Regions from separate parts of the Pantoea sp. X-Soil-TKNS-1279 genome, predicted to be linked through region 1. Evidence: predicted binding sites of a transcription regulator. Region 1 holds the regulator's gene; each other region holds the start of a gene.

Region 1 (10,301 bases):
GAACTGATTGCCCCGGCACACGTTGATAACCCGTTCAGCTTTAGCTTCCGTCCGCCGGAAAGCCTGCCGAATCCATTGTTAAAAATGGAAAAAGTGACTGCGGGCTACGGCGATCGCATCATTCTTGACGCCATCAAACTTAACCTGGTGCCGGGTTCGCGTATTGGCCTGCTGGGGCGGAATGGCGCGGGTAAATCGACGCTGATCAAGCTGCTGGCCGGTGAGCTATCCCCCATCGATGGCGAAATTGGTCTGGCGAAAGGCATCAAACTGGGTTACTTCGCGCAGCACCAGTTGGAATTTTTACGTGCCGATGAGTCGCCATTGCAGCATCTGGCACGTATCGCGCCGAAAACGCTGGAGCAGCAACTACGTGATTATTTGGGTGGTTTTGGCTTCCAGGGCGATAAAGTCAGTGAAGTGACCGAACGCTTCTCCGGTGGTGAGAAAGCCCGTCTGGTACTGGCGTTGATCGTCTGGCAGCGTCCCAACCTGTTGCTGCTCGACGAACCAACCAACCACCTCGATCTCGATATGCGTCAGGCTCTGACCGAAGCGCTGATTGATTTTGAAGGCGCCCTGGTGGTGGTGTCACATGACCGCCATCTGCTGCGCGCCACCACTGACGACCTCTATCTGGTACACGATCGTAAAGTGGATATCTTCGAAGGTGACCTGGAAGATTACCAGCAGTGGCTGAGCGACCTGCAAAAACAGCAGGCGCAACAGGATGCCGCCCCCAGGCAGGATAGCGGCAACAGCGCCCAGGCCCGTAAAGATCAGAAGCGCCGTGACGCCGAACTGCGCGCCCAGACTCAGCCGCTGCGTAAAGAGATTGAGAAACTCGAAAAGCAGATGGCCAAGTGGCAGAGCCAGTTGAGTGAAGCTGAGCAGTTGCTGTCAGACAGCGCTATTTATGATCAGAGCCGCAAAGCGGATCTGACCGCTGCGCTCCAGCGCCAGGCAGAGAGTAAATCGGCGCTGGAAGAGGTGGAAATGGCGTGGCTGGATGCGCAAGAACAGCTGGAACAGATGCTGGCCGCACCATAACAGCCCATTCCGTATCGGCGCGATTTATCGCGCCGATACGGACGTGTTACACCGGAACATCGCCTAAAACCGTCGCGCGCTGCATCACCCGCCGTGCCGGATAATAATCCGCATTAGCGTAATGCTGCGTCACACGGTTATCCCAAATCGCCACATCATTCTCCTGCCAACGCCAGCGCACCTGAAACTCCGGCTTCGTAATATGGGCGAACAGGAAGCCCAGCAGGGCATCGCTCTCCTTCTCACTCAACCCAATCAGCCGCGTGGTAAATCCTTCATTGACGAATAACGCCTTACGCCTGCTAACCGGGTGAGTACGGATCACCGGATGCGTCACCGGCGGATGTTTCGCCACCGCCTGTTGCCAGCGCTGATGTTCCTCGGCAGTTTTGCGATATTTGAACTCCTGAAAGGACTTTTTAAAATCGTGCTCGGCCCGCAACCCGGCCAACAACGTCTTAAAGGGTTCCGATAACGCCTCATACGCCGCAATGCCGCTGGCCCACAACGTATCACCGCCGCTTTCCGGCAACAGCTTAGAAGCCAGAATGGCAATCGCCGGGGGTGTTTCGATAAAGGTGACATCAGTGTGCCAGTTGTCGTTATCCGGCGGATTATCCTGATGGGTATCCAACACGATGATTTCCTCCACGCCCGGCGCATGGGGATAGACGGGATGAATATGTAAATCACCGAAGCGTATCGCCAGCGCACGCTGCTGCTCCGGGGTAATCACCTGATTACGCAGGAACAACACCTGATGCCGCAGCAGGCCATGATAAAGCTGTTCAAATTGCGCATCGCTCAGCGGGCGACTGAGATCCACATCGCTCACTTGCGCACCGATATTCGGCCCCAGTGCGCTAAAAGTCACACGTTCGTTCATTGCTGCTCTCCATTCCACGGCGTCAGGCGGCGCTGCAAAGCGCGCAGGCCCAGTTCTAAACTAAACGCGATCAACGCAATCACCAGGATGCCCGCCAGCACCACATCCGTCGCCAGAAACTCCCCGGCTGACTGCACCATAAAACCGAGGCCGCGCGTGGCGGCAATTAACTCTGCGGCGACCAGCGTTGACCAACCCACTCCGAGGCCGATACGCAGCCCGGTCAGGATTTCCGGCAACGCCCCCGGCAGAATCACCCAGCGCAACAGTTGCCAGCGCGTGGCACCCAGCGCCTGTGCGGCACGGATACGTACCTGCTGCGCATTTTTCACCCCGGCCAACGTGGACAAGGTGACAGGTGCGAAAATCGCCAGGTAAATCAGTAAGATTTTTGAGGTTTCGCCAATGCCGAACCAGATCACCATCAACGGCAGATAAGCCAGCGGCGGCACCGGGCGGTAGAGTTCAATCAACGGATCGAGCAGCCCACGAATCGCCGGACTCAGCCCCATCGCAATCCCAACCGGAATGCCGATCAGCGCCGCAAAAAACAGCGCCACCAGCATACGCGTCAGGCTGGCACCGAGATGCTGCCACAGCGTGGCATCCATAAAACCCTGCGGGCTGGCAATCAACAGCAGTTTTTTCAGCACCTGCTGCGGCGCAGGCAGAAACAGCGGCGCAATCAATCCCAATGCCGTAACGCCCCACCACACCAGCAACAGCACCGCGACGCTCAGCAAACTGAGCGACAATTGCCGGGAAAACGGCCAACGCAGGCCACGGCGACGGCGCGCCGCCCGTGCTTTGTCATCAATTAATGCGCTCATGCAAACGCCTCCCGCTGGGCAAACACCTGATTCAGCACGTATTCGCGGCGTGCAATAAATGCCGGATCGGATTTGATGCTGCGGCAGGGTTCCCCGTCAGCGAAGCGTTGACCAAAATCGAGCTTCAGCCGCTCCACCACGCGTCCTGGCCCTGGCGACAGCAGCACCAGCTCGCTGGCGAGGAACACCGCTTCCTCAATGTCATGCGTAATCAGCAGGATCTGCTTGCCAGTATCGCGCCACAGCGTCAGTAACAGGGTTTGCATCTGTTCACGGGTAAAGGCATCAAGTGCGCCGAAGGGTTCATCTAACAGCAGCAGCTGAGGGTCAGCCGCCAGCGCACGCGCAATCCCCACGCGCTGACGTTGACCCCCAGAGAGCTGCCAGATAAAACGCTTTTCCGCTCCCTCCAGCCCGACTTTGCGAATCAGACGACGCGCGATGCTATGACGCTCCGTTTTTGCCATCCCCGCCAGTTGCAGACCAAAGGCCACGTTGTCGATCACATTGCGCCACGGCAGCAGCCCTTCGTTCTGAAACACCACGCCACGTTCAGCGCCCGGCCCGTTAACCGATTTGCCATCCAGTGTGATGCTGCCTGACTCCAGCGGCAGGAATCCGGCGATTAAATTCAGCAGCGTGGTTTTGCCACAGCCTGACGGTCCCAGCACCACCAGCAGTTCACGCTGATCCAGTTGCAGATTGATATCCTGCAACGCAGGTTGTCCGGCGTAACGCGCATTCAGATGGGTGATGCTGAGCATAGGACCTCCGGTTATTTCACTAAGGGGGCAACGAAGCGGGTAGTCACGAAGCTGCTGTAATCACTGGCGGCGTCCGGCACCTTGCCCTGCTCTTTCAGGAAGTGCGCGGTATCGACAATCGCCTTGTTCACCGGCTTGCCGAGCTGCTCCAGTTGCTGTTGCGCGGTCAGATAGGTGTTGCCTTCCACCAGCCCCGGCACCTGTGCTTCCGGCACGCCGCTCAGACGCGACAGCTTGCTGAGGTTATCCGGCTGCTTCAGCCACTGTTGTGGGTTATCGATGTAGGCTCTCTGCGCGTCCAGGGCGCTGCGGGCAAAGGCGGTGACAATTTCTGGATGCTGCTGGGCAAAGTCTTTACGCACCACCCAGACATCCAGCGTCGGCGCGCCCCATTTTCCCACCTGCGAGGAGTCGGTCAGCACCTTGCCATCCTTCTCCAGTTCGTTAACTGCCGGTGCCCAGACGTAGGCACCATCAATATCGCCACGCTGCCAGGCGGCAATGATCGCGGGGGGTTGCAGGTTCACCAGTTGGACGTCCGTGGGTTTGATACCCCAATGTTTCAGCGCCGCCAGCAGGCTGTAATGGGTGGTGGAGATAAAGGGGACGGCAATCCGTTTGCCGATGAGATCTTTGGGATTATTGATGGATTTCTTCACCACCAACGCTTCGGAATTTCCGAGCTGCGAAGCCAACAGGAAGGCCTCGATCGGCAGTTGCTGCGTGGCCGCTACCGCCAGCGGGCTGGAGCCGATGTTGCCAATCTGGACATCGCCGGACGCCAGCGCACGCAACACGCTGGCTCCGCTATCAAACTTACGCCAGTCAACAGTCGCGCCACTCTGTTTGGCGAAGGTGTTGTCGGCCTGCGCCACTTTGGCCGGTTCCGCCGATGTCTGGTACGCCACCGTGACGTTAACCGCCTCGGCCTGGAAGGTCAGCAACGCCAGCGCTGCTGCCAATGTGGTTATGGTTTTCTTCACTGCCATCATCGTACACCCCAATATTTTTATGTTGGGTGCAGTGTCGCCAGCAGTAATGGTTTCATAAAGGAATTAAAAATTATCCCTAATGAAAATCGGTTCTTAGGCAATCATCGGGCAAGACTATGCAGAATACGCAAATACAAAAAAGGCGCGTCAGACGCGCCTCGGATTGACTCAGTGCCAAATCAACAGCACACAGGCGGCGGTCAGGATTCCCATCGCCAGGTTAAAGATTTTCCACGCACGCGGGCTTCGCAGCAAACGACCAATCAGTGAGCCGAAGCCCATCCAGATCACCCCGGAAACCACATTCACCAACGCCATACCGACGCTAATTGCTACCACCGAGTGCAGGTAAGCGGCCCCCGCCAGGCTAAAGCTGGCTACGGCCCCCAACGCCATCAGCCACGCCTTTGGATTAATCAGTTGCAGTAACCCGCCCTGCCAGAACGGCGTTGGCACCGGCGGGGCCGAATCCGTATCCAGTTGCTCATACTCCGCCGTGGCGATTTTCCATGCCAGCCACAGCAGATAAAGGCTACCGGCGATTTTCAGAACCAGATGTAAGGCAGGATAGAGTAGGATAAGGCCACCCACGCCAAAGGCCACCATCAGCAGCATCGCCTGCATACCGATCATGATGCCGATTAACAACGGGAAAGAACGCAGAAAGCCAAAGTTGGCAGCGGAGGCGGTAAGTAACATATTATTAGGCCCTGGCGTGATCGCAGCGACCCAGAGAAAGCCCAGCATTGACAAAAACAGACTCAGTTCCATGTTGATTCGGGTGCTCCTCACCCAGGAAAGCCAAAAAACCCATCGAAACTATCAGCGAGATATGCATCAGACAAGCGTTTACCACAGTAATTTTGACTCCCCGCCCGAAGAGGACTTCATTCCTCTCAGCGGTTTTCGCAATCCGCATCTGCAAACTCTGCTGCCGCGTCTGCTCAGGCGGCGCGTGACTCTGCGCCCACACTGGCAACGCCTCGATTTACCGGACGGCGATTTTGTCGATCTTGCGTGGAGTGAAGACCCTATTCAGGCCGCGCACAAACCACGCATGGTGCTGTTTCATGGTTTAGAGGGCAGCTTTCACAGCCCCTATGCGCATGGGTTGATGCAGGCATGTCAGGCACGCGGTTGGCTGGCAGTGGTGATGCATTTTCGCGGCTGTAGCGGTGAACCGAACCGCCTGCACCGGATTTACCATTCCGGCGAAACCGAAGATGCCAGCTACTTTCTCCGCTGGTTAAAGCGGGAATGGGGCGATGTCCCCACCACCGCCGTCGGCGTGTCGCTGGGCGGAAATATGCTGGCATGTCTGACCGGGTTGGAGGGACATGATGCGCCGCTGGATGCCGCAGTCGCCATCTCTGCGCCCCTGCTGCTGGAACCCTGTAGCCAGAAGCTGGAGAACGGTTTCTCACGTTTTTATCAGCACTACCTGCTGACGCAGCTGAAAAAGAACGCTAAACGTAAGTTGAAAGCCTGGCCGGGCACCCTGCCGGTCGATTTACGCGAACTGCGCGCCCTGCGCCGCCTGCGCGACTTTGACGATGCCGTCACTTCCAGAGCGCACGGTTTTGTCGACGCAGGCGATTATTATCATCGTGCCAGCGCGATGCCGCTGCTGACCGGGGTACGCAAACCGCTGCTGATCATCCATGCTAAGGACGATCCCTTTATGACCGACGCAGTAATACCGAAGCCGGAGCAACTGTCGTCCTCGATTCAATATCAGCTGACGCAGCAAGGCGGCCATGTCGGCTTTGTTGGCGGTACGCTGCTACGACCGCAAATGTGGCTGGAACAACGCGTGCCGCAGTGGTTATCAACTTACCTGGATGTATGATCGTGATTATTCCGTGGCAACAACTTGAAGCTGAAACGCTGGAAAACCTGATCGAAGCCTTTGTATTACGCGAAGGCACCGACTACGGTGAACAGGAGCGCAGTCTGGCGCAAAAAGTCGCTGATGTGCGTCGCCAGCTGGAACGCGGTGACGCAGTGCTGGTGTGGTCAGAACTGCACGAAACCGTCAATATCATGGCTCGCGGTGAATTTCGCGGCTAATGCACATCCCGGCTTTTCGTGCTAACAATGCTCATCGCCGGACTTCACAGGGAGCTTTGTTATGTCAGCCAGGCATCCGATCATTGCCGTTACCGGTTCCAGCGGCGCCGGAACCACCACCACCAGCCTTGCCTTCCGCAAAATATTCCAGCAGTTGAACCTGCATGCGGCGGAGGTCGAAGGTGACAGTTTTCATCGCTACACGCGCCCTGAGATGGACATGGCGATCCGCAAAGCGCGCGACCTTGGCCGTCATATCAGCTATTTCGGCCCGGAGGCCAACGATTTTGGCCTGCTGGAGCAAACCTTTAAGCAATACGGTAAAACCGGTCTTGGTCAGTCGCGCAAATATCTGCATACCTATGACGAGGCCGTGCCGTGGAATCAGGTGCCGGGTACTTTCACCCCGTGGCAGCCGCTGCCGGAAAACACCGATGTGTTGTTTTATGAAGGCTTGCACGGCGGGGTGGTGACGCAGCAGCACAACGTGGCTGAACACGTCGACTTATTGGTAGGTGTGGTACCGATCGTCAACCTTGAGTGGATTCAAAAGCTGATTCGCGACACCAGCGAACGCGGCCATTCACGCGAAGCGGTGATGGATTCGGTGGTGCGTTCGATGGAGGATTACATCAACTTCATCACCCCGCAGTTCTCACGCACCCATATCAACTTCCAGCGCGTACCCACCGTCGATACGTCTAACCCGTTTGCTGCGCGTGAAATTCCATCGCTGGATGAAAGCTTTGTGGTGATCCATTTCCGTGGTCTGGAAGGTATTGCCTTCCCCTATCTGCTGGCGATGATTCAGGATTCCTTTATCTCGCATATGAACACCCTGGTAGTGCCCGGCGGCAAAATGGGTCTGGCGATGGAGCTGATTATGACGCCGCTGGTGCAGCGACTGATTGAAGGCAAACGCATCGAATAATCAAACATAACCGTAACGGCGCGATTAATCGCGCCGTTACGACCGAGCTAGAGCTCGATAACCTCATAGCTGTGGGTGATTTCTACCCCTTTGCCCAGCATAATCGCCACCGAGCAATATTTCTCAGCCGACAGATCAACCGCTCGCGCCACCGCTTTATCGCCCAGCGCTTTGCCGGTAACAATAAAATGCAGGTTGATATGTGTGAAAATGCGTGGCGCTTCTTCACGACGTTCCGAGGTCAGTTTGACCTCACAATCCTTCACATCATTACGCCCTTTTTGCAGGATCGACACGACGTCAATCGCGCTGCAACCGCCTGCCGCCATCAGCACCATCTCCATCGGGCTCGGTGCTTTGTCGCCCGAATTGCCATCCATTAATATCTGGTGACCTGATGAGGATTCTCCGAGAAAGGTAAGCCCTTCCACCCATTTAACCCGTGCCTGCATTATTCTTTCTCCTGAATAGGCTGATTTGCCGCCAGAGTACGCTTTCACCTGAGAAACAGCAATCCAGACTAATCGCCCTTTTGCTGAAGCGAGACAACAGAAGACAGCTAGCAAAAGCTGTGCTACAAACAGAGCTGAAAATATTTTCGTCGCAATAGACGAAGGCGGGAAGAATCAGAAGCCTGGCTTAAGAGTCCACCCGAATAATTTTCCTTAACAGGAAGCGCTCTACGATTTCACCGCCTGACAGGGAAAACTGCCCCCTGTGTTTTGGGCACGATTACAACAGAGGATAATAGCGAATGGTTCTCGGCAAACCGCAAACAGACCCTACACTCGAATGGTTCCTGTCCCATTGCCATATTCACAAATATCCATCCAAAAGCACCCTGATTCATCAGGGTGAGAAAGCGGAAACGCTCTACTACATCGTGAAAGGTGCCGTTGCGGTGCTGATCAAGGATGAAGAAGGCAAAGAGATGATTCTCTCCTACCTCAATCAGGGGGATTTCATCGGCGAGCTTGGCCTGTTTGAAGAAGGTCAGGAACGTAGTGCCTGGGTACGAGCCAAAACTGCCTGCGAAGTGGCTGAAATTTCCTACAAAAAATTCCGTCAGCTGATTCAGGTAAACCCGGATATTTTAATGCGTCTTTCGGCGCAGATGGCGCGTCGCCTACAGGTGACATCAGAAAAAGTGGGCAACCTTGCCTTCCTTGATGTGACCGGTCGCATTGCGCAGACGCTGCTCAATCTGGCCAAACAGCCCGATGCCATGACCCACCCGGACGGGATGCAGATCAAAATCACCCGTCAGGAAATTGGTCAGATCGTCGGATGCTCACGCGAGACAGTTGGCCGTATTCTGAAAATGCTGGAAGATCAAAACCTGATCTCCGCACATGGTAAAACCATCGTCGTTTACGGCACCCGCTAATTTCTTCTCACCCACGGCGTGATGGCAGCATCACGCCGTTTTTGTCTGCGATGAGCTGATGTGGCGTCGAATCATCTATCATCCCGAAGTGAACTATGCCCTGCGGCAAACGCTGGTGCTGTGCCTGCCCGTGGCCCTCGGCTGGCTGTTTGGCGACCTGCAAAAAGGTTTGCTGTTCTCCTTAGTGCCCGCCTGTTGCAACATCGCCGGTCTTGATACGCCGCATAAACGCTTTTTTAAACGCCTGATTATTGGCGGTTCCCTGTTTGCGACCGGCAGCTTTCTGATCCAGTGGCTGACGGATTATCACGTCCCCCTGCCGCTGATTCTGCTGGTGCTGCCGTTATTAGTAGGCGTGACGGGTGAAATCAGCCCGTTGCATGGCCGCTTGTTGCCTGCCACGCTGATTGCCTCCATCTTTACCCTGAGCCTGGTGGGACGTATGCCGATCTGGGTGCCTCCGCTGCTCTATATCGGCGGGACCTTGTGGTATGGGTTGTTCAACTGGTTCTGGTTTTGGCTGTGGAAAGAGCAGCCGATGCGCGAGTCGCTGAGCCTGCTGTACCGTGAGCTGGCGGATTATTGCGATGCCAAATATACCCTGTTGACGCAGCTGACCGACCCGGAGAAAGCGCTGCCGCCGTTGCTGGCACGCCAGCAAAAAGCGGTAGATCTGATCACCACCTGCTACCAGCAAATGCATATGCTGTCTGCCAGCCGCGATAACAGCCATAAACGCCTGACGCGTGCCTTTCAGGTGGCGCTCGATTTGCAGGAACATATCTCCGTCAGCCTGCATCAGCCGGAAGAAGTGCAAAAGTTGGTGGAGCAGAGCCATGCTGAAGCGGTGATTCGCTGGAATGCCAAGACCATCTCCGCCCGTCTGCGCTTGCTGGCCGATGCTATTTTGTATCATCAGCTGCCGGAACGGTTTCAAATGGATAAGCAGCTGGGTGCGCTGGAAAAAATTGCCCGCCAGCACCCGGACAATCCGGTGGGGAATTTCTGCCTGTATCACTTCAGCCGCATTGCGCGCGTGCTTCGCACCCAGAAACCGCTGTATACCCGTGATCTGATGGCCGACCGCCAACGGCGTCTGCCGTTTTTTCCGGCGCTGCGCAGCTATCTGTCGCTGAAATCCCCCGCCTTACGCACCGCTGCACGTTTTGCCGTGATGCTGATGTTTGGTAGCGCGCTGGCGCTGTTCTTCAACATCCCCAAACCTTACTGGATTCTGATGACCACCATGTTCGTCAGCCAGAATGGCTACAGCGCCACGCGGGTAAGAATTCAGCACCGAGCGCTCGGCACCTTTGCCGGGCTGTTGATTGCTGCCGCCTCGTTACGCTTTGACGTACCGGAATCCATCACTCTGCTGTTTATGCTGGCGA
Region 2 (10,301 bases), 1.3 Mb from region 1:
TATTGGTTTGTTTGCCCCTCTGCTGGCGAAGATGCTCGGTGGCCGTCGTTTAATCAGCCGGATGCTGCTGTCCCCGCTGATCGGTGCGCTGCTGCTGTGGCTGGCGGACCAATGCGTGTTGTGGCTGACCAACCATTGGCGCGAAGTCTCTACCGGTACGGCAACGGCACTGATCGGCGTGCCGATTCTACTGTGGCTGTTGCCGCGTCTGCGTACCGGTTCGGTGTCGCCACCCCTTAATCAGGGCGATAAAGTGCCTGCCGAACGTCAGGCCGTATTGCGTTGGTGTCTGTGCGGCGTCGTGGTGCTAGCGCTGCTGGGCCTGGTGGGTGTGGCCTTTGGCCGTGATGCGCACGGCTGGGCGTGGGTCAGCGGCGATATGCTGCATCAATTGCTGCCGTGGCGTGCACCGCGCGTGTTGGCCGCCATAATGGTCGGACTGATGCTTGGCGTGGCCGGGGCGTTGATTCAGCGTTTAACCGGTAACCCGATGGCCAGCCCGGAAGTGTTAGGCATCAGTTCTGGTGCTGCCTGTGGCGTGGTGGTGATGCTGTTTTTCGTGCCCGGCAATGCGGTGGCCTGGCTGTTACCGGCAGGTGCGTTGGGCGCAGCGTTGACGCTGTTGACCATTATGCTGGTCGCCAGCCGTGGCGGCTTTTCGCCGGAACGCATGCTACTGGCGGGCATGGCCCTCAATAGTGCCTTTGTGACCTTGCTGATGCTGCTGATGGCGAGCGGTGATCCGCGTATGGGTGGGTTGCTCAGTTGGATCTCTGGTTCGACCTACAACATCACCCTGCATCAGGCATTACAAAGCGCGGTGTGTGCCGTGGTACTGGTGGCATTGGCCCCGTTGGCGAGCCGCTGGTTAACGCTGCTGCCGCTGGGGAGTGCGACGGCGCGTTCGGCAGGGATGGCGCTGACCACTTCGCGGCTCGCCCTGTTGCTGCTGGCGGCCGCATTAACCGCTACCGCGACCTTAACCATTGGACCGTTAAGTTTTGTCGGGTTGATGGCACCGCATATCGTGCGCATGCTGGGCTTCCGTCGTGCCTTACCACAGGTGTTGATGGCCGGTTTGCTCGGCGCGGTGTTGATGGTGTTTGCTGACTGGTGTGGCCGTATGCTGGCCTTCCCGGATCAAATCCCGGCGGGCCTGATGGCCACTTTCTTTGGCGCGCCATACTTTATCTGGCTGCTGAGGCGGGCGTAGCGGCGCGATTTATCGCGCGGGTTTTCGACAGAGCAAATCAGGGCACCTTGCGGTGCCCTGATGCATTACAGCTGCGCGAAGCAGCGGCGTGCGGCATCGATGGTGCGCTGAATATCTTCCTGGCTGTGCGCCAGTGACATAAAGCCCGCCTCGAAGGCGGAAGGGGCCAGATAGATGCCTTCCTGCAACATCAGATGGAAGAAACGCTTGAAGCGTTCGACATCGCACCTGGTCACGTCCTGATAGCAGGTCACGCTGTCGGCATCGGTGAAGAACAGGCCAAACATGCCACCAACGTGGTTGATTACCAGCGGGATGTTTTCTGCTTGCGCTGCTGCCAGCAAGCCTTCCGCCAGTTGCGTGGTCAGCTCAGTCAGGGTTTGATGGGTGCCGGGCTGGGCAATCTGCGTCAGGCAGGCAAAACCGGCAGCCATCGCAATTGGGTTACCGGACAAGGTTCCTGCCTGGTAGACCGGACCAGTCGGTGCCAGCGCTTCCATGACATCACGGCGCCCACCAAATGCGCCCACTGGCATACCGCCACCGATGATTTTACCCAGGCAGGTCAGATCCGGCGTCACCTCGTAGTACGCTTGCGCGCCACCCAGGGCCACACGGAAACCGGTCATCACCTCATCGATAATCAGCAGCGCGCCAAACTCATCACACAATGCGCGCAGGCCCGGCAGGAAGTCCGGTTGCGGCGGAATGCAGTTCATATTACCCGCTACCGGCTCGACGATGATGCAGGCGATATCTGTCGGATACTGTTCAAACGCGCTGCGCACTGAGGCCAGATCGTTATAGTTACAGGTCAGGGTATGTTTGGCGAAATCTGCCGGAACACCTGGCGAGTTCGGCTGACCGAGGGTCAATGCACCGGAACCGGCTTTGACCAGCAGGCAGTCAGCATGGCCGTGGTAGCAGCCTTCAAATTTGATGATTTTGTCGCGATGGGTAAAACCACGCGCCAGACGAATGGCGCTCATGGTGGCTTCAGTGCCGGAGTTGACCATGCGCACCATGTCCATGCTCGGCACCAGTTCGCAGACCAGCTGCGCCATTTTGACTTCCATCTCGGTCGGTGCACCGAAGCTCAGGCCACGAGAGGCGGCTTCAATCACCGCGTTGCGGATGGTGGCGTTGTTATGGCCGAGTACCATCGGACCCCAGGATCCGACATAATCGATATAGGCTTTGCCGTCGGCATCGTACAGATAAGCGCCATCAGCGTGTTCAATGAACAGCGGCACACCGCCTACACCGGTAAATGCGCGTACCGGGGAGTTCACACCGCCAGGGATCAGGCGTTGCGCTTCGGCAAACAGGTTTTCTGACTTACTCATTCTACGGCTCCTGCTGTGTCTTAAAAAAACTCGCGCCATTCTACGGGAAGATAGGCATGAGGTGAAAGGCAGCCGCGCGCTAAAGGCGTATCATCGCTATACTTTAGGGCATAACAGGCGGCACGCAGTGCGAAGGGCAACACTTGATTGCACTGTGCGGCTGGCAGATAATAGCGTGATTGAGGTCGTTTTCTGACCTGGACGTTTACCCGGAGTAAAAGATGAGTGACGATGTAGCAGCACTGCCTTTGCAATTCACCGATGCAGCAGCGAAAAAAGTGAAGAATCTGATCGCGGATGAAGAAAATCCGGAGCTGAAATTGCGTGTTTACATCACCGGTGGTGGCTGTAGCGGCTTCCAGTACGGTTTTACTTTCGACGATCAAATGAACGACGGCGACATGACCATTGAAAAACAGGGCGTGGCGCTGGTGGTGGATCCGATGAGCCTGCAATATCTGGTGGGTGGGTCGGTTGATTACACCGAAGGGCTGGAAGGCTCACGTTTCATCGTGACCAACCCGAACGCCAAAACCACCTGCGGCTGTGGTTCTTCTTTCAGTATCTGATTGCACTGGCCGCCGTTCTGGCGGCCGGTTACCACTCTACCGTCACTAACTGTGACCCTTCGTTGTGCTCCAATGCGCTGTGCATCACCCGTGGTTGGGCGCTAACCTGGCGACCGCAATCAATCGCGGGTAGGGATTGCGTATTGGGACGTGAGATATCACAGCGAGAGAAAATCGTCAGCGAAACGGCAATAGAGCCGGTGGTGGAGGCCGCACCAATCGGTGCAGCAATCACAAGCCCTATGGCCAGTAGCAAAGCTCTGGTCATGTTGAATTCCTGGTGTAGTCAAAATTGCGCTTTGCGCAAAAAGGGCACAGAGCATACGTGGCTGCCGTGCCTTGTTACTTGATTAACGACAATTTTTGCTGATTCTTTAATCAATTTTGGTGCTGTTTTTCGCCGGATGAAGCGCCGCACAGAGCTGCTGAGCTGCCAGCAACAGGCGTGGTCCAGGTCGACTCAGCCAGTCATCATTAATGGCAATCACCGGAACCGCCAACTGCGGTTGCCAGAACTGCGCGATACTGGCGGCCTGTGCGGTTTTGCCGCCGATCACTATCGCCTGTGGGTGCCGTGCCAGCACCTGTTCGCGGCTGACCTGCGGCCAGCTCACCGTGCTATCGGCAAAGATATTGCGGCCGCCACACAGTTCAATCACTGCATTTTGCAGTGTATTGCGTGAGGCGGTAAACAACGGTTGTTGTCCAAACTGCAAAAAAATGCGGACCGGCTGTTGCTGCTGATATTGCTGGCGCAGCTGCATTTCCTGCGCGCGTAACGCCTGAGCCGCATCTTCTGCCTGTTGTGGATGCGGGCTCCAGCGTCGCAGATCCGCCAATGCATCGATCATCTGATCAAGGGTCTGCGGATCGATCCACTCCACCTTAATGCCCAGCCGTTGCAGTTGTTCGACCTGGCGCTGAGGATTGCCACCGCGCCACGCCAGCACCACATCCGGTTTAAGCTGGACAATCCGCTCGATCCTGATGCCTTGCCAGTTTGCCACTTGCTCCAGCGATGCGGCACTGGCGGGAAAATCTGACCAGGCGCTGACCGCCACTGGCGTGATACCAGCGGCGAACGCCAGCTCGGTCAGGTGCGGTGCTAAGGTGATAACGCGTGGGGTTGCGGCAAGCAGGCTGCTGCAAAACAGCAGCAGCCCGACAAGCCAGATCGATTTAACCACGAGCCAGTTGTGCCAGCAGGTTTTCCACCATCAGAGAGGATTGCTTCGCTGCAACGCTGAGGAACTCATCGAAGCTGAGATGCGATTCCTGGTCGGCGACATCAGAGATGGCGCGCACCACCACAAAAGGCACCTTGAATTGATGGCATACATGACCAATCGCAGTGGCTTCCATTTCGACGGCAATCGCCTGTGGGAAGGTGTGGCGAATGCGCGCCAGCGGCTCGGCACCGTTAATAAAGGCATCACCGCTTACCACCAGGCCACGCACTGCGTTGAGATCCAGTTGCTTGATCACCTGCTCAGCGGCGGCAATCAGTTTATCATCGGCAATGAACGCCGCCGGGCAACCGGCCATCTGGCCCGGTTCGTAACCGAATGCGGTGACATCTGCATCGTGGTAACGCACTTCGTCGGATACTACGATATCGCCGACTTTCAGCGTTGGTGCCAGACCGCCAGCAGAACCGGTGTTGATGACGACATCCGGCTTGCACAGTTCCAGCAGTAACGTTGTACCCAGTGCTGCTGCGGTTTTACCAATGCCCGATTTCAGCAGGGCAACCTCAACGCCATTCAGCGTGCCAGTGTAAATTTCGCACCCGGCCAGCGTCAGCGTCTGACGGTTTTCAATTTTGTCACGCAGCAGGGTAACTTCCTGCTCCATCGCGCCAATAATGCCTGCTTTCATAAAAGAGTCTCGCTAATGTTGTGGATGTAAACCGCAAAAGTGAGGCATAGTCTATCATGGCTGTCAGAGGAAGAATTCACGAAAAAATAAGGGGTAATTATGGCGACGATCAATTTCAGGAAGAAGATCAGCTTCACCCGCCCCTATACCAGCCGTAAAGATCCCGAAGGGGAATACTTTATTACCCGCCATTTTGAAAGCGATCGTGGGCGTATCATTAATTCGGCCGCGATTCGTCGTCTGCAACAAAAAACCCAGGTCTTTCCGCTGGAGCGGAATGCCGCGGTGCGTTCGCGTCTGACCCATTCTCTCGAAGTGCAACAAACCGGACGTTATATCGCGAAAGAAGTGCTGCAAACCCTGAAAACCCAGGGGGGAGGGCTGGCGAAATATGGTCTTGATGAGCTGGAGGGTGCCTTTGAAAGCCTGATTGAGATGGCCTGTCTGCTGCATGATGTTGGCAATCCGCCCTTTGGTCACTTCGGTGAGGCCGCTATCAATGACTGGTTTGATGATAATTTACCGGCTGAATTGGTGGATCCGCTGGTGGCTGGGGTAGAAAACGAGGTGCAGCGGGCCGATTTTGACCGGTTAAATGCAATGATTCGTCAGGATTTGTGCCACTTCGAAGGCAATGCGCAGGCGATTCGCATGGTCCATACCTTGCTACAACTGAACCTCAGTTATGCTCAGGTGGCCTGTATTTTAAAATATACCGCCCCCGCCTGGTGGCAAGGCGATAAACCGGCTGAGTTCAGCGTATTAATGAAAAAGCCGGGTTTTTATTTATCCGAAAGGGAATATGTCGCCGATCTTCGTGCGGCTACCGATATTCCTGAACATCATCGCTATCCGCTTACCTGGATAATGGAAGCCGCTGACGATATTTCTTATTGCATTGCCGATCTCGATGATGCGGTAGAAAAAGACATCTTTAATGTCGACACGCTGTACGATTATTTGCTCAAAGCCTGGGGGCCGGTAAAACCTGGTGATGCATTCAGCCGCACCATTGGTGAAGCGTGGAAAGAAGCCTGCCAGAAGAAATGGCGCACCAAAGGCGACCAGTTTTTTATGGCGCTACGTGTTAACGTGCAAAACGTGTTAGTCAGTCATGCTGTACGGCGCTTTATCGATAACTTACCGGCTATTTTTACAGGGAATTTTAATCATGCTCTGCTGGAGGATGATGGAGAGGAAGGGCGTCTGTTGATGTTATTTAAAACAGTTGCGCGCCAGCAGGTGTTTAATCATCCCGAAGTCGAACAACTGGAATTGCAAGGCTATCGTGTCATTAAAGGGTTACTGGAAATTTATCAGTCATTAATGTTGCTCGATTATGAGCAGTTTACCACCCTGATGAATGATGATTTCTTAGCCAAACATCCGATTGAGACCCGTCTGTTTCATAAACTATCCGGGAAACATCGCAAAGCTTATCAGCAAAAAATGCGAACCTTAATTGTGGCGCATAAATATGAACGCCTGCTGTGGGAACGCTATTATCGTTCACGCCTGATTCAGGACTATATCAGCGGAATGACGGACCTTTATGCCTGGGATGAGTACCGCCGTTTGATGGCGGTAGAATAAGAGAAGTTTTGTAAAGACGAAGAATAATTTTTTACTTTTACCAAAAACTTTATCAGGAACTTCGCGCTTACAATTTAATCTCATCATCACGACCACAGCAATGGTCCGGACGTAAATCTTATATGAGACACAGATGAATGAAAAAAAGCACATTAATGTTAAGTGCACTGGCACTTAGTCTTGGCATGGCGTTAAGCCCTGTCAGTGTTTTCGCGGCGGAGACAGCTTCTTCCTCCAGCCAACAGCTGCCCAGCCTGGCACCGATGCTGGAAAAAGTGATGCCTTCCGTGGTGAGTATCAGCGTGGAAGGGAGCACCACGGTGAAGACCCCACGTATGTCACAGCAATTCCAGCAGTTCTTTGGTGATAACTCACCGTTCTGCCAGGACGGTTCGCCGTTCCAAAGCTCACCGATGTGCCAGGGGGGTGGCGGTGATAACAGCGGCGGCGGTGATAACACTCAGCAGGAGAAATTCCGCGCGTTGGGTTCAGGCGTGGTGATCAATGCTGATAAAGGCTACGTGGTGACTAACAACCATGTGGTTGAAAATGCGACAAAAATCCAGGTGCAGTTGAGTGATGGCCGCCGTTATGATGCGAAAGTCATTGGTAAAGATCCGCAGTCGGATATTGCGCTGATCCAGCTGAAAGATGCGAAAAACCTGACGGCGATTAAGATTGCCGATTCAGATAACCTGCGCGTGGGCGATTACACCGTAGCGATCGGTAACCCCTATGGTCTGGGCGAAACCGTTACTTCGGGTATCGTTTCAGCACTGGGTCGCAGCGGCCTGAACGTTGAGAACTATGAAAACTTTATCCAGACCGATGCTGCGATCAACCGTGGTAACTCGGGTGGTGCGTTGGTGAACCTTAACGGTGAACTGATTGGTATCAACACCGCGATCCTGGCTCCGGACGGCGGTAACATCGGTATTGGTTTTGCCATCCCGAGTAATATGGTGAAAAACCTCAGTGCGCAGATGGTCGAGTATGGCCAGGTGAAACGCGGTGAGCTGGGGATAATGGGTACCGAGCTGAACTCCGAGCTGGCGAAAGCGATGAAAGTCGATGCGCAGCGTGGTGCCTTTGTAAGCCAGGTTCTGCCGAATTCCGCTGCCGCGAAAGCGGGCATTAAAGCTGGTGATGTGGTGGTGTCGATGAATGGCAAACCGCTGACCAGCTTCTCAGCACTGCGTGCTGAAGTCGGTTCACTGCCGGTTGGCACCAAGCTGCAACTCGGTCTGCTGCGTGACGGCAAACCAGTAAGCGTCACTGTGGAGTTGCAGCAGAGCACTCAGGATAAAGTACAGTCCGCTACGATCTATACCGGCATTGAAGGTGCAGATCTGAGTAATGTCGACAGCAACGGCCAGAAAGGCGTGCGAGTTGATAGCGTGAAACCGGGCAGTGCCGCGGCGCGCATCGGCCTGAAAAAAGGCGATGTGATTCTCGGTGTGAACCAGCAGTCGGTGGCGAATCTGGGCGAACTGCGCAAGATCCTCGACACCAAACCTTCGGTACTGGCGTTGAATGTCCAGCGCGGCGACAACAGCCTGTACCTGCTGATGCAGTAATCTCTTGTAGCTAAGCAAAGGCGGACTTCGGTCCGCCTTTTTTATGCAGAAAACGTAACGACGCGATTTAACGCGCGGTTTGCTCCTGGTGCCAAAATTCGCACGATAAATCGTGCCGCCACAAGCATCACAGATGTGACCTCCCCCGCAATTCCCGCAATCTCTATCCGGCTATGTGCAGTTGCACAATGCCAGCCGTTAAGCGGGCGCGTATTCTGTCGGCAGTTCCTTTTATCTGGAGTGATTAATGGCCACCTATCATCTTGATGCGCGACTGGCTCAGGACATTGTTGCCCGCACCATGAAAATTATTGACAGCAATGTCAACGTGATGGATGCCCGTGGCCGCATCATTGGCAGTGGCGACCGCGAGCGTATTGGCGAATTGCACGAAGGTGCGCTGCTGGTACTGTCGCAGGGTAGGGTTGTAGACATCGATGAAGCGGTGGCTAAGCATCTGCATGGTGTACGCCCGGGGATTAACTTGCCGCTGCGTATTGATGGTGAAATCGTAGGTGTGATCGGTCTGACCGGGCAACCCGTAGCGTTACGGCATTACGGTGAACTGGTTTGCATGACGGCAGAGATGATGCTGGAACAGGCACGGCTGCTGCATATGCTGGCCCAGGATAGCCGCCTGCGCGAGGAGTTGGTTCTCAACCTGGTACGCAGCGAAACCCTGTCACCGGCGTTGAGCGAATGGGCGCAACGGCTGGGTATCGATCTTAATCAACCGCGTGTGGTTGCGGTGGTCGAGGTGGACAGCGGGCAACTTGGTGTCGATAGCGCCATGTCGGAATTGCAGCAACTGCAAACGCTGCTGACCACCCCCGAGCGCGATAACCTGATTGCCATTGTCTCGCTCACCGAAATGGTGGTATTGAAACCGGCATTGAATGCGCACGGTCGCTATGATCAGGACGATCATCGGCGTCGGGTTGAGCAGTTATTACAACGTATGAAAGAGAGCGGGCATCTGCGCATGCGTATTGCGCTGGGGAACTATTTTACCGGTCCCGGCAGCATCGCACGTTCCTATCGTACCGCCCGTACCACCATGATGGTCGGTAAACAGCGTATGCCGGAACAACGCAGCTATTTCTATCAGGATTTGGTGTTGCCGGTACTGCTAGATAGCTTACGCGGTGGCTGGCAGGCCAATGAGCTGGCTCGACCGCTGGCGAAACTGAAAAATATGGATAGCAATGGTTTGCTGCGGCGTACCTTAATCGCCTGGTTCAGCCATAACGTACAACCCAGCGCTACGGCGCGTGCACTGTTTATCCATCGTAATACGCTGGAATATCGTCTGAATCGTATCTCGGAACTTACTGGGTTGAATCTCGGCAACTTTGACGATCGCCTGTTATTGTACGTGGCATTGCAACTTGATGAGCAGGGCGGATGAAACGGGCTGGGATACTGGCGTTCGCGCTATGGCTATGTAGCGGTTTTAGCCAGGCGACTGAGCTGGCTTTTCTCTCGCTGAGTGATTTACAGCAGGTTAAGCAACAACTGGCGCAGCACCGGGCTGCGTCGACAACGCTGGCGGCGTGGCAACAATTACAGCGGGAAGCGCAACAGGCGTTGAAGCATCCTGATCCCAGCGTCATCGATAAAGGGCTGTTACCGCCGGGTGGTTCGAAGCATGACTATCTCAGTCTGAGCGCCTATTGGTGGCCAGACGCGTCGCAACCCGCTGGCCTGCCGTGGCTGCGACGCGACGGTGTGGTGAATCCGGCCAGCAAAAATGATCAGAGCGATGGTGTCCGGTTGGCACGCTTTAGCGCTGATGTGCAGGCACTGACGCTTGCCTGGTACTTCTCTGGTGAGCAGCGTTATGCCGATAAAGCACAGTCGCTGGTGCGCCACTGGTTTATCGATCCTGCCAGTCGAATGAATCCCAACCTTAACTTTGCGCAGGGTGTCCCTGGGATAGCGGATGGACGTCATACCGGGGTGCTCGACGGGCGCTATTTTGCGACCCGAGTAGTGGATGCCTTGCAGTTACTGAGAACCTCTCCAGGTTGGCAAGCGGCCGATCAGCAGGGGGTAGAACGCTGGTTTCGCGACTATCTGCATTGGTTACAGCATAGCCCGCTCGCACAACAGGAAGCGGCAGCGT
Region 3 (10,301 bases), 1.7 Mb from region 1:
TGAAAAATATCATGGGCCTGTGGCTGTTGCAGCGCGTATGCAGCGAGTTGCACATCAGCGACTTGTGCGCCTTGATTCAGCAAGCCGCCGATGAACCCGCCTGTGTCGCGCTGATCAACCCCAATGACAATCGTTTTATTAACCCCGCCAATATGGTGCAGGAAATTCAGGATGCCTGTGCGGAGCAGCAGATGCCGGTGCCGCAAACTGCTGCCGCGCTGGCGCGTACCATTTTTGACAGCCTCGCGTTGCTGTATCGCCAGGTGATGGGTGAACTCGGCCAGTTGCGTGCGTCACCGTTGCGTCAACTGCATGTGGTGGGCGGTGGTTGTCAGAATCCGCTGCTGAACCAACTGTGTGCTGATGCCTGCCAGTTAACGGTGTTCGCCGGGCCGGTAGAAGCGTCAACGTTGGGTAATGTCGGTTGCCAGTTGATCGCCCTCGGTGAATTGCGCGATGTGGCGGATTTGCGTCGCTGCATCTGCCAGAACTTTCCGTTAGAAAAATTTGCCCCGCTTAACAACAGCGCTTTTGCTGCCAACCTGGCACGCTTCGCCGCGCTGAGCCAACCCGCTAAGGAACTTGCTTATGACAAAGCTGATTGAACAGGCCTTTGACCTGGCGAAACAACGTTACGCTGCGATTAACGTCGATGTAGAACAGGTGATGACACAATTGGACCGCATTCCAGTCTCGATGCACTGCTGGCAGGGCGATGACGTACGCGGCTTCGAGAATCCGCACGGCGCGCTCACCGGCGGGATTCAGGCCACCGGCAACTATCCTGGCCGGGCGCGTAATGCCGAGGAACTGCGTGCTGACCTCGACAAAGCCCTGTCGCTGATCCCCGGCGCGAAGCGCCTCAATCTGCACGCTATTTACCTGGAAAGCGATAAACCGGTGGAGCGCGATGCGATTGAACCGGCGCACTTCAGCAACTGGGTCGCATGGGCGAAAAATAATAAGTTGGGGCTGGATTTCAACCCCACCTGTTTTTCCCATCCGCTGAGTGCCGACGGCTTTACCTTATCCCACGCGGATAAGGGGATTCGCCAGTTCTGGATTGATCACTGCAAAGCCAGTCGCCACATTTCGGCTTTCTTTGGCGAGCAGTTGGGGACGCCTTCGGTGATGAATATCTGGGTGCCGGACGGCATGAAAGATCTGACGGTCGATCGTCTGGCCCCGCGTCAGCGTCTGCTGGCGGCGTTGGATGAAATCATCAGCGAAAAACTTAATCCTCAGCATCATATCGATGCGGTGGAAAGCAAGCTATTTGGTATCGGTGCGGAGAGCTACACCGTGGGTTCCAACGAGTTCTACCTCGGCTATGCCTGTAGCCGCCAGACGGCGCTGACGCTGGATGCGGGCCATTTTCATCCGACTGAGGTGATCTCCGACAAAATCTCTACCGCCATGTTGTATGTGCCGCGCCTGCTGCTGCACGTCAGCCGTCCGGTACGCTGGGACAGCGATCATGTGGTGATTCTGGATGATGAAACCCAAGCGATCGCCCATGAAATCGCCCGCCAGAAACTGTTCGACAAAGTGCATATCGGCCTCGACTTCTTTGATGCTTCCATCAACCGCATCGCCGCCTGGGTGATTGGTACGCGCAATGCCAAGAAAGCGTTGCTGCGTGCCTTACTGGAGCCAACGGATCAATTACGCCAACTGGAGGCAGCAGGGGACTACACCGCCCGTCTGGCCTTGCTGGAAGAACAAAAGTCGCTGCCGTGGCAGGCAGTCTGGGAGGCCTGGTGCCTGCGTCACGATGTCCCGGCCGACGCCAGTTGGCTGAGCGATGTCCGTCACTATGAACAACAAATTCTGGCTCAACGTTAAGGGACACACCATGCAAAGTATTCTTTCTTCTGCGTTTGTACAGGGAATGGTTAAAGCGACCAGCGATATGTGGCTGAAGGGCTGGGATGAGCGCAACGGGGGTAACGTCAGCCTGCGCCTGCTGCCGGACGAGGTGCAGCCTTATGCTGCCGACTTTTATGCTGAACCGCGTTGTATCGAGCTGAGTAAACCCGCCCCGGCGCTGGCGAACGACTGGTTTCTGGTGACCGGTTCCGGCAAGTTTTTCCGCAATGTGCAACTGGATCCGGCTGACAGCCTGGTGTTGTTGCAGGTGGATGATAAAGGGCTGTCGTACAAAATCTACTGGGGGCTGAGCAACGGTGGGCTGCCAACCTCAGAGCTGGCGGCACATTTCCAGTCACATAGCGTACGCAAACAGGTGAGCGATGGTGCAGACCGCGTGATTATGCATTGCCATGCAACCAACTTTATGGCGCTGAGCTACGTGGTGGAACTGGATGCGGCACGTTTCACCCGTCTGCTGTGGGAAGGCAGCACCGAGTGTCTGGTGGTGTTCCCGGATGGCGTGGGTATTCTGCCGTGGATGGTGCCGGGCACCGATGGTATCGGCCAGGCCACGGCGGATGAGATGGCGACGCACAGCCTGGTGATGTGGCCGTTCCACGGTATTTTTGGGGCCGGACCGACGCTGGATGAAACCTTTGGGTTGATCGACACCGCCGAGAAGTCGTCAGAGGTGGTGGTGAAGGCGCTGTCGATGGGCGGGATTCGCCAGAGTATCACCACCGAGCAGTTGATTGCGTTGGGTGAGCGTTTTGGGGTGCAGCCGTGGCAGGCTGCTTTACAGGTGGAGCGCGCCAATGTTGCGTAGAGCCTTTGTGATGCAGGTGCATGCGGATTGCCATGACGAGTATCTGCGTCGCCATTCACCCATCTGGCCGGAACTGGCGGCAACGCTGAAGGCGCATGGCGCGAGTAATTACGCCATCTGGCTGGATGCGGAACGCAATCTGCTGTTTGCCAGTGTCGAAATCGAGTCGGAAGCCCACTGGCAGGCGGTGGCGCAAACCGAGGTTTGCCAACGCTGGTGGGCGTCCATGAAGGATTTGATGCCGTCGAACGCGGATAACAGCCCGGTCAGCGCTGAGCTAAAACCGATGTTTTTCCTGCCTTAAACCACAACCATCCCACATATTGCACGTCTCCTTCTCCCTCAAGCGGGAGAAGGCCCTATTGCACGTCTCCTTCTCCCTCAAGCGGGAGAAGGCTCTATTGCACGTCTCCTTCTCCCGCAAGCGGGAGAAGGCCGGGATGAGGGGACGGATTTAAGCGGCAGGTTAGTTAAGCGCGCAATATCCCGCCAAAGCGGGCCAGATCGCCATCTGCGTATCCACAATCTGTTCTAAATCTTCCCGGTTTGCGCCTTCACGGGCGCGCACCGACATACCCTGCAAGACACAGGCGAGGAAGCTCGCCAGCGTTGCGGTATTGCTGCAAGCCGGTAACTCACCGCGCTGCTGGCGTGCGGCAAGGAACTGCTGCAAGGCCCGTTCCTGCGCATGATGCTGTTGTTCCAGCATGTGCGCCACTTCTTCAGAACTGGCCGACAGGGCGCTGGAGGTGCAGATAAAAAAGCAGCCAGCGGGTTTATCACATTCGGTAAAACAGGCTGCGGTGGCGCGAAAATAGGACTCAACCGCGGTTTTCACATCCAGCGAGGCATCATTCAGCACCGCGTTACGCTGCGCACTAAACCTTTCGATATAGCGCTGCATGGCGGCTTTAAACAAACCTTCTTTGTTAGCAAACTCCGCGTAAAGCGTCGGCGCTTTGGCGCCAGTGGCACTGACCAGATCCGCCAGTGAGGTGCCTTCATAGCCGTGTGCCCAGAACAGCATCAGGGCTTTATCCAGTGCATCGTCACGATCGAAGACTTTAGGTCTGCCACGACTTTTGCGCAGGGTCGGTTCAGTTATCTGGCTCATAGATCCTCACTACAGCTCAACATGCTTATTAAATTACCGATCATTAAATTAATATGCAACACCACTTTGTCCGTTTGTGCCTTCCCGAGCAAAATCCCCTGAATGGTAAAGTCCCGGTACGCGCTGAAGCCCATACTTACGCCACTTCCCATTAAAATAACGACCGTTAATAAAATAGTTGACGCGCATCCGGCTTTGGATTTAGTATTTATTTAACGGTTGTTAATTAAATGGCGACCCACCCAATTTCATCTGCAAAGAGAGACGATCATGAAAAGCATTAAACTGACCCTGGCCGCGGTGGCCCTGTCATCAATCGCATTCGGTACAATGGCGGCTGACCTGGTAAGCGAAGCACCGGTTAATCAACAGCAAATCGGTGTGGTAAGCGCATCTGGCAGTACGGATCTGACTTCACTGGAAAATCAACTGGCGGAGAAGGCGAGCGCGGCGGGAGCAAAGTCTTTCCGCATCACTTCGACCTCTGGCAACAACAACCTGCATGGCACCGCAGAGCTTTATAAATAAATAGTAGGGATAACGAGAGGGGACAGGCTTCAGATAGCGGCTATCTGAAGCCCCTTTTTTTAACCGTTGGAACGTAACTGCGGATAACGACGGAAGATATAGATACACCAGAACAGCGCTACCAGGCCGATTAACCCACCAATATTACCCACATCCGCCATTTTCAAATGCAGGCTGACCTGATTTCCGAGTAGCGCACCCGCACCGATGCCGATGTTATAAATGCCGGACATCAGTGACATAGCAACGTCGGTTGCGTCCGGTGCCAGCGACAGCACACGCACCTGCATTGCCAGACCAATCATCATCATCGCCATGCCCCAGAAAATACACAGGGTTGTAATCGCGGCAGGGCGCACGGCGGCAAAAATCAGCAGACCCATGCATAAGGTTATCACCGCAATCGCAGCAATCAGCAGTGCCGAAGGATATTTATTGCCGAGGGTGCCGAACAACACGCTGCCGATAATTCCTGCCGATCCAAACAGCAGCAGCAACAGCGTGGTGAAGTTTTCCCCGGCGTTCGCCACCACCTGCATAAAGGGTTCAATGTAGCTGTAGGCGGTGTAATGCGCTGTCACCACCACCGTGACCAACACATACATGCTGACCAGCGCCGGGCGGCGAAACAGCATCGGCACGCTGCTGAGTGACCCGGTATGCTCGCTGGGCAGGCGCGGCAGAATACGTGCCAGCAGCACCAGCAAAACCAGCGCAGACAAACCAATCATGCCAAAGGTAGTTCGCCAGCCGAGATACTGGCCGACAACGCGACCAATCGGCACGCCCAGCACCATCGCCAGCGCCGTACCGGTCGCAAGCATACTGAGCGCCTGGGTTTTCTTACCTGCCGGCGCGACACGAATGGCCAGCGAGGCGGTAATTGACCAGAACACCGCATGTGCCAGCGCGATACCAATGCGGGAGATAACCAGCGAGGTGAAATCCCAGGCGACCGAGGAGAGCACATGGCTGGCGATAAACAACACAAACAGAATCGACAGCAGCAGACGACGCTCAATATTGCGCGTCAGCAGCATCAGCGGCAGCGACAGCAGCGCCACCACCCAAGCGTAAATGGTCAACATGATGCCGACATCTGCCGTTCTCATCGCATAACTGGCGGCGATATCTGACAGTAAGCCGACCGGCACAAACTCGGTGGTATTGAAGACAAAAGCGGCGATGGCCAGCAACACGACGCGTAGCCAGGCCGTTTTACGGGAGACGGTTGTTGATTGCATGAAATTCAGATCAGTCAGGCAGCAAATGAGGGGCGAAAGGCCCGATGTAAAGTGACCTTTGTCACAAATTATGCCTATTGTGGAGGATTAATACGCTGAGGGAAACCATCTAACCGTATTTTATTGCTGAATATTTTTTATCACCAACGCCCAGGTTGATAGCCTGGGGTTATCGTCAGAACCATCGCGCCGTTACGGGTTGCGCTTGCGCGCAGGCATCATGCGGATCAGCGTGTTGTCCTTCAGAATATAGTGATGCAGCAGTGCGGCGACGGCGTGCAGGCCAATCAGCCAGTAGCCGAGCGGTGCCAGGGTTTCATGCCAGCCAATCAAGGTATCGGCGAGGTCGAAATTCGGTGTGCTGCTCACCGGCATCGACAAGCCAAATACCTGCCAGGGACGACCATTGAGATATTTCGAGGCAACGCCGAGTATCGGTAACGTCAGAAACAGCGCGTACAGCAGGAAATGCATCAGATGGGCGAGCATATGTTGCCAGCGTGGTGGTGCGGGATTGATATCAGGCGATGTATGACGATGACGTAATGCGGCACGCAGCAGCATCAGCACCCACACCGATACGCCACAGCTAAAGTGCGTCATGATCATCAGGCTGCGCGTAACCGTACCGCGGGCCGCCAGACCTCGTAGCTCAATGGTGGTATAGGCAACAGCGATTAATAACAGGGTCAACCAGTGGAGGGCGATTTGCGACGTTGCGTATTTTTCCCGCATGAGCGTTCAACCTGAAGCAATATTATTGGTGTCTAACATAGCGAAATGCCACAGGAAAACTTAACAAAATGGCGCAACGTCGCGGGCCGTCTCAGACTGGGAATATCAGAGTCAGCCCATGTGTTTTAGCGCCACGCTATTCTGTGTGGTCAGGTTTTTTTTTACCGTAATTGGGCAACAATGTTCACAGCCCAGTGCAGAAGGATAAAACTTGCGCGCCTGTTGAATGGCAGCGTTAGCGGTATAAAAAGTGCCAAGAAAGCGCCTTGCGGCGTCGGGAGGAAGGAAAGGACAACCCGTTGCATGTACCACATGATTGTCGTTATAGCCGGCGTATTTATCGACGTAATAGTAAAGTTCCATTTGGCTTCCTCGTTGCTGTGAAAGAAAAAATCTAACTATTTTTGGAATAGAATAAATTATAGCCAGCGATTGCTATTTTGTTTTCACTGGCACTGAAAGTTTGCCGACAGGTGTGATTACGCGAGGGGAAACGGGGCACCGTGGCCCCGCATACTGATGGAGAGAATTACAATTGGCGGCACTGCAAACGCCAGCCGACCAGCAAGGCCAGCACCAGCAACACGCTGATAAACGCGGTCACACCGCCCCAGCCAAAACTGTGCCAGAACACGCCACCTAACGTACCGGCAACGCTGGAACCCACATAATAACTGAAGAGATAGAGCGACGAGGCCTGGCCTTTTGCCCGACGGGCGCGTGGGCCGATCCATCCGCTGGCAACCGAGTGGGCGGCAAAAAATCCGGCGGTAAACAGCATCATACCCGGCAGGATGATCCACAAGGTATTGAACGCCGTCAGCAGCAGGCCGCACAGCATGATCGCCGTGGCGGTAATCATCACCGGCCCCCGGCCAAAGCGGCTGGTCATGGCTCCGGCTTTGGGTGAACTCCAGGACCCGGTCAGATACACCACCGACAACAAACCGACCACGGCCTGGCTGAGAAACCACGGCGCACTCAGCAGGCGATAACCAATGTAGTTAAACAGGGTGACAAATGCGCCCATCAGCAGGAAACCTTCGGCAAACAACAACGGCAGGCCTTTGTCGCGCCAGTGCAGGCGGAAGTTAATCAGCAAATTATGCGGACGTAATGAAGCCGGGCGGAAATGACGGGAAGCCGGCAGGATTTTCCAGAACATCAGCGCCGATGCCAGCGAAAAACAGCCGATCACACCAATGGCGATGCGCCACGAGAAGAGGTCGGTCAATACCCCGGTCAGCAGACGACCGCTCATGCCACCAATCGAGTTGCCGCTGATATACAGGCCCATGGAAAAGGCGATCACTCGCGGATGAATCTCTTCACTCAGGTAGGTCATGCCCACCGCAGCGACCCCACTCAACGACAAACCAATCAGCGCACGCATCAACAGAATGCCGTGCCAGCTGGTCATCATGGCGGAAATCACGGTGCATAACGCGGCGAGCATCAATGCGGTGACCATCACCGACTTACGACCAATGGCGTCGGAGAGCGGCCCGGTGACCAGCAAACCCAGCGCCATCAGGCCGGTGGATAACGACAGCGAGATGCTGCTGGCCGCAGGCGAAACGCCAAACTGCTGGGAGAGCACCGGCAGAATCGGCTGGACACAATACAACAAGGCAAAAGTGGCAAGACCAGCCGAGAACAGGGCAAGGGTAACACGCATAAATTGCGGCGAACCGCGTTCAATCCATGTTACTGACGCTGGAGCAGAAGCAGGCACGACGGACACTTCGTCCTCATCAAGTGTCACCGCCTGAGAAGAGCGACTCACGGAAAATCCTCAAATTTCAAAAGGTATTGCTATCGTAGGAAAGTGATAATAGGTTGTACAATATATTAATAATCTCGAATGAGACGTTTAAAATATGAATGTCGAACTCCGTCATCTTCGCTATTTCATTGCAGTGGCTGAAGAGCTGCATTTTGGTCGCGCGGCCCTCCGCCTCAATATTTCGCAACCGCCACTCAGCCAACAGATTCAGCAACTGGAACAGGAAATTGGCGCGCAACTGTTCACCCGCACCAATCGCAGCGTGCAGATCACCCCCGCCGGGCAGCAATTTTTGCAGGATGCGCGTGGGATTTTGCTTCAGGTCGAACAGGCGGCCAGCCGTGCGGCGCGACTCCATAACGGTCAGGAAGGGGAACTGCGCATTGGTTTCACCTCCTCAGCCCCCTTTACCGGGCTGGTATCTGATGCGCTCTACCATTTCCGCCAGCGCTGGCCGGCCGTGCATATCCAGATGCAGGAGATTAACACCCGACAACAACTGGCACCGCTGCACGAAGGGCGTCTCGATCTCGGTGTGATGCGTAATACGCCGTTACCGAGTGATTTGCAGCATCAGCTGTTGCTGCGCGAACCCTTGTGTGCAGTGGTGCACTGGGCGCATCCACTGGCCGATGCCGAGGCTATCTCGATTCAGGCGTTGGCGAACGAACCTTTTGTCTTTTTCGATCCACTTGGGGGCACCGCCTTATATGGCGAGATTCTGGCGTTGCTGCACCGCTACCAGATCAAACCCTTTATTACCCAGGAAGTCGGGGAAGCGATGACCATCCTCGGCCTGGTCGCTACCGGATTGGGAGTGTCGATTTTACCGGCCTCATTCCGTCGTGCACGGCTCGCCGATGTAGTGTGGTTACCGCTGCATGAGGCTGATGCGTTGTCTGAAGTGTGGCTGGTGTGGTCAGCGACGCGCGAGCCGAGTGCGCAAATGGCAAATATGATGAAGCTGTTACAACGTAACGCTGAAACTTAAGCCAGACCGTGCGAAAACAGCCCGACAATATGTGCGACAAATCACATATCTAATCAAATATTTGGCGCTATCCGCCAATCTGCCGCACCATAGTTGCTATTTATTTAGAAGCGCGAAAATAACCGGGAGCAGGGCGTGAATCTGGACAGTCAACCTGGCCACATTGACCAAATAAAGCAGACCAACGCAGGCGTGGTTTACCGACTGATCGATCATTTCGGCCCGATTTCGCGTATTGAACTGTCCAAACGTGCTCAACTGGCTCCCGCCAGCATCACCAAAATCGTGCGTGAAATGCTGGACGCGCATCTGGTGCAGGAAACCGAGTTTCAGGAGCCTGGCAGCCGTGGCCGTCCGGCTATTGGTCTGGTTCTCGATACCCTTGCCTGGCACTATCTGGCAATCCGCATTCAACCGGGTTACATCACCCTGACATTACGCGATCTCAGCAGTCGTGCCTTACAGGAAGATCGTCTGCCACTGATTGCCAGCCCGGACAAACCGCTGTTGCAGGAGTTACAGGAGCTGGTTGATGCCTTCTTTATTCGCCATCAGAAACAGCTTGAGCGTCTGACAGCCATCGCCATCACCTTACCCGGCTTGATCAATGCGGCCTCGGGGGTGGTGCATCGTATGCCCGGTTACGCCATTCAGGATATGCCGCTGGGCGAAACCCTGTCGCAACGCACCGGCGTGCCGGTGTTTGTCCAGCACGATATTTCCGCCTGGACGCTGGCCGAATCGCTGTTTGGCGCGTCGCGCGGTGCGCAGGACGTCATCCAGATTGTGATTGATGAAACCGTGGGTGCCGGGGTGATTACTGGCGGGCAACTGCTGCACAAAAGCGGGCGGGCGCTGGTGGAAATTGGCCATACCCAGATTGATCCCTATGGTCAGCAGTGCTACTGCGGTAATCATGGCTGTCTGGAAACCGTGGCCAGCATCGGTAGCCTGCTCGGCCTGGCAGCGCAGCGTTTACCCGCTCAGCCGGAAAGCCGTTTGCACGGTGTGCCGCTGACCATTGAAGCCTTGTGTCAGGCCGCCCAGGAGGGGGACCGTCTCGCGAGTGATGTGATTGCCGGTGTCGGGCACCATATCGGTCGCATGTTGGCGATGATGGTGAATATCTTCAACCCGCGACAAATTCTTATCGGCTCGCCGCTGAATCTGGCCGCCGACGTGCTATTTCCTGCGGTGAGTAGCAC

The links. The regulator CRP, encoded in region 1, controls carbon source genes, mostly activating them, when cyclic AMP is high. The targets are predictions, from matches to a motif close to ATGTGANNNNNNTCACAT.
Region 2: a site for CRP is predicted at 8,310-8,327, ahead of AC6I8N_RS04095 (CdaR family transcriptional regulator). Genes of this name have one in related genera too.
Region 3: a site for CRP is predicted at 5,634-5,651, ahead of AC6I8N_RS10640 (sugar transporter). Genes of this name have one in related genera too.

The regions. Positions count from the first base shown of each region.
Region 1 covers NZ_AP035948.1:3,966,490-3,976,790, forward strand. Annotated here, with positions in the region: gene AC6I8N_RS18610 (ABC transporter ATP-binding protein) at 1-1,050, shown strand, start outside; gene tauD (taurine dioxygenase) at 1,097-1,936, opposite strand; gene tauC (taurine ABC transporter permease TauC) at 1,933-2,766, opposite strand; gene tauB (taurine ABC transporter ATP-binding subunit) at 2,763-3,530, opposite strand; gene tauA (taurine ABC transporter substrate-binding protein) at 3,542-4,522, opposite strand; gene AC6I8N_RS18635 (LysE family translocator) at 4,691-5,293, opposite strand; gene AC6I8N_RS18640 (hydrolase) at 5,355-6,371, shown strand; gene AC6I8N_RS18645 (YheU family protein) at 6,374-6,592, shown strand; gene AC6I8N_RS18650 (phosphoribulokinase) at 6,654-7,523, shown strand; gene AC6I8N_RS18655 (OsmC family protein) at 7,571-7,975, opposite strand; gene crp (cAMP-activated global transcriptional regulator CRP) at 8,278-8,910, shown strand; gene AC6I8N_RS18665 (YccS/YhfK family putative transporter) at 8,969-10,301, shown strand, end outside.
Region 2 covers NZ_AP035948.1:905,483-915,783, forward strand. Annotated here, with positions in the region: gene fhuB (Fe(3+)-hydroxamate ABC transporter permease FhuB) at 1-1,213, shown strand, start outside; gene hemL (glutamate-1-semialdehyde 2,1-aminomutase) at 1,279-2,559, opposite strand; gene erpA (iron-sulfur cluster insertion protein ErpA) at 2,781-3,128, shown strand; gene AC6I8N_RS04070 (hypothetical protein) at 3,157-3,396, opposite strand; gene btuF (vitamin B12 ABC transporter substrate-binding protein BtuF) at 3,503-4,315, opposite strand; gene mtnN (5'-methylthioadenosine/S-adenosylhomocysteine nucleosidase) at 4,308-5,006, opposite strand; gene dgt (dGTPase) at 5,106-6,599, shown strand; gene degP (serine endoprotease DegP) at 6,737-8,176, shown strand; gene AC6I8N_RS04095 (CdaR family transcriptional regulator) at 8,424-9,584, shown strand; gene AC6I8N_RS04100 (alginate lyase family protein) at 9,581-10,301, shown strand, end outside.
Region 3 covers NZ_AP035948.1:2,241,188-2,251,488, reverse strand. Annotated here, with positions in the region: gene rhaB (rhamnulokinase) at 1-605, shown strand, start outside; gene AC6I8N_RS10665 (L-rhamnose isomerase) at 589-1,845, shown strand; gene rhaD (rhamnulose-1-phosphate aldolase) at 1,856-2,698, shown strand; gene rhaM (L-rhamnose mutarotase) at 2,688-3,002, shown strand; gene AC6I8N_RS10650 (TetR/AcrR family transcriptional regulator) at 3,165-3,812, opposite strand; gene bhsA (multiple stress resistance protein BhsA) at 4,083-4,340, shown strand; gene AC6I8N_RS10640 (sugar transporter) at 4,400-5,584, opposite strand; gene cybB (cytochrome b561) at 5,777-6,319, opposite strand; gene AC6I8N_RS10630 (hypothetical protein) at 6,431-6,682, opposite strand; gene ynfM (multidrug efflux MFS transporter YnfM/SxtP(Kp)) at 6,849-8,105, opposite strand; gene AC6I8N_RS10620 (LysR family transcriptional regulator) at 8,200-9,096, shown strand; gene mlc (sugar metabolism global transcriptional regulator Mlc) at 9,232-10,301, shown strand, end outside.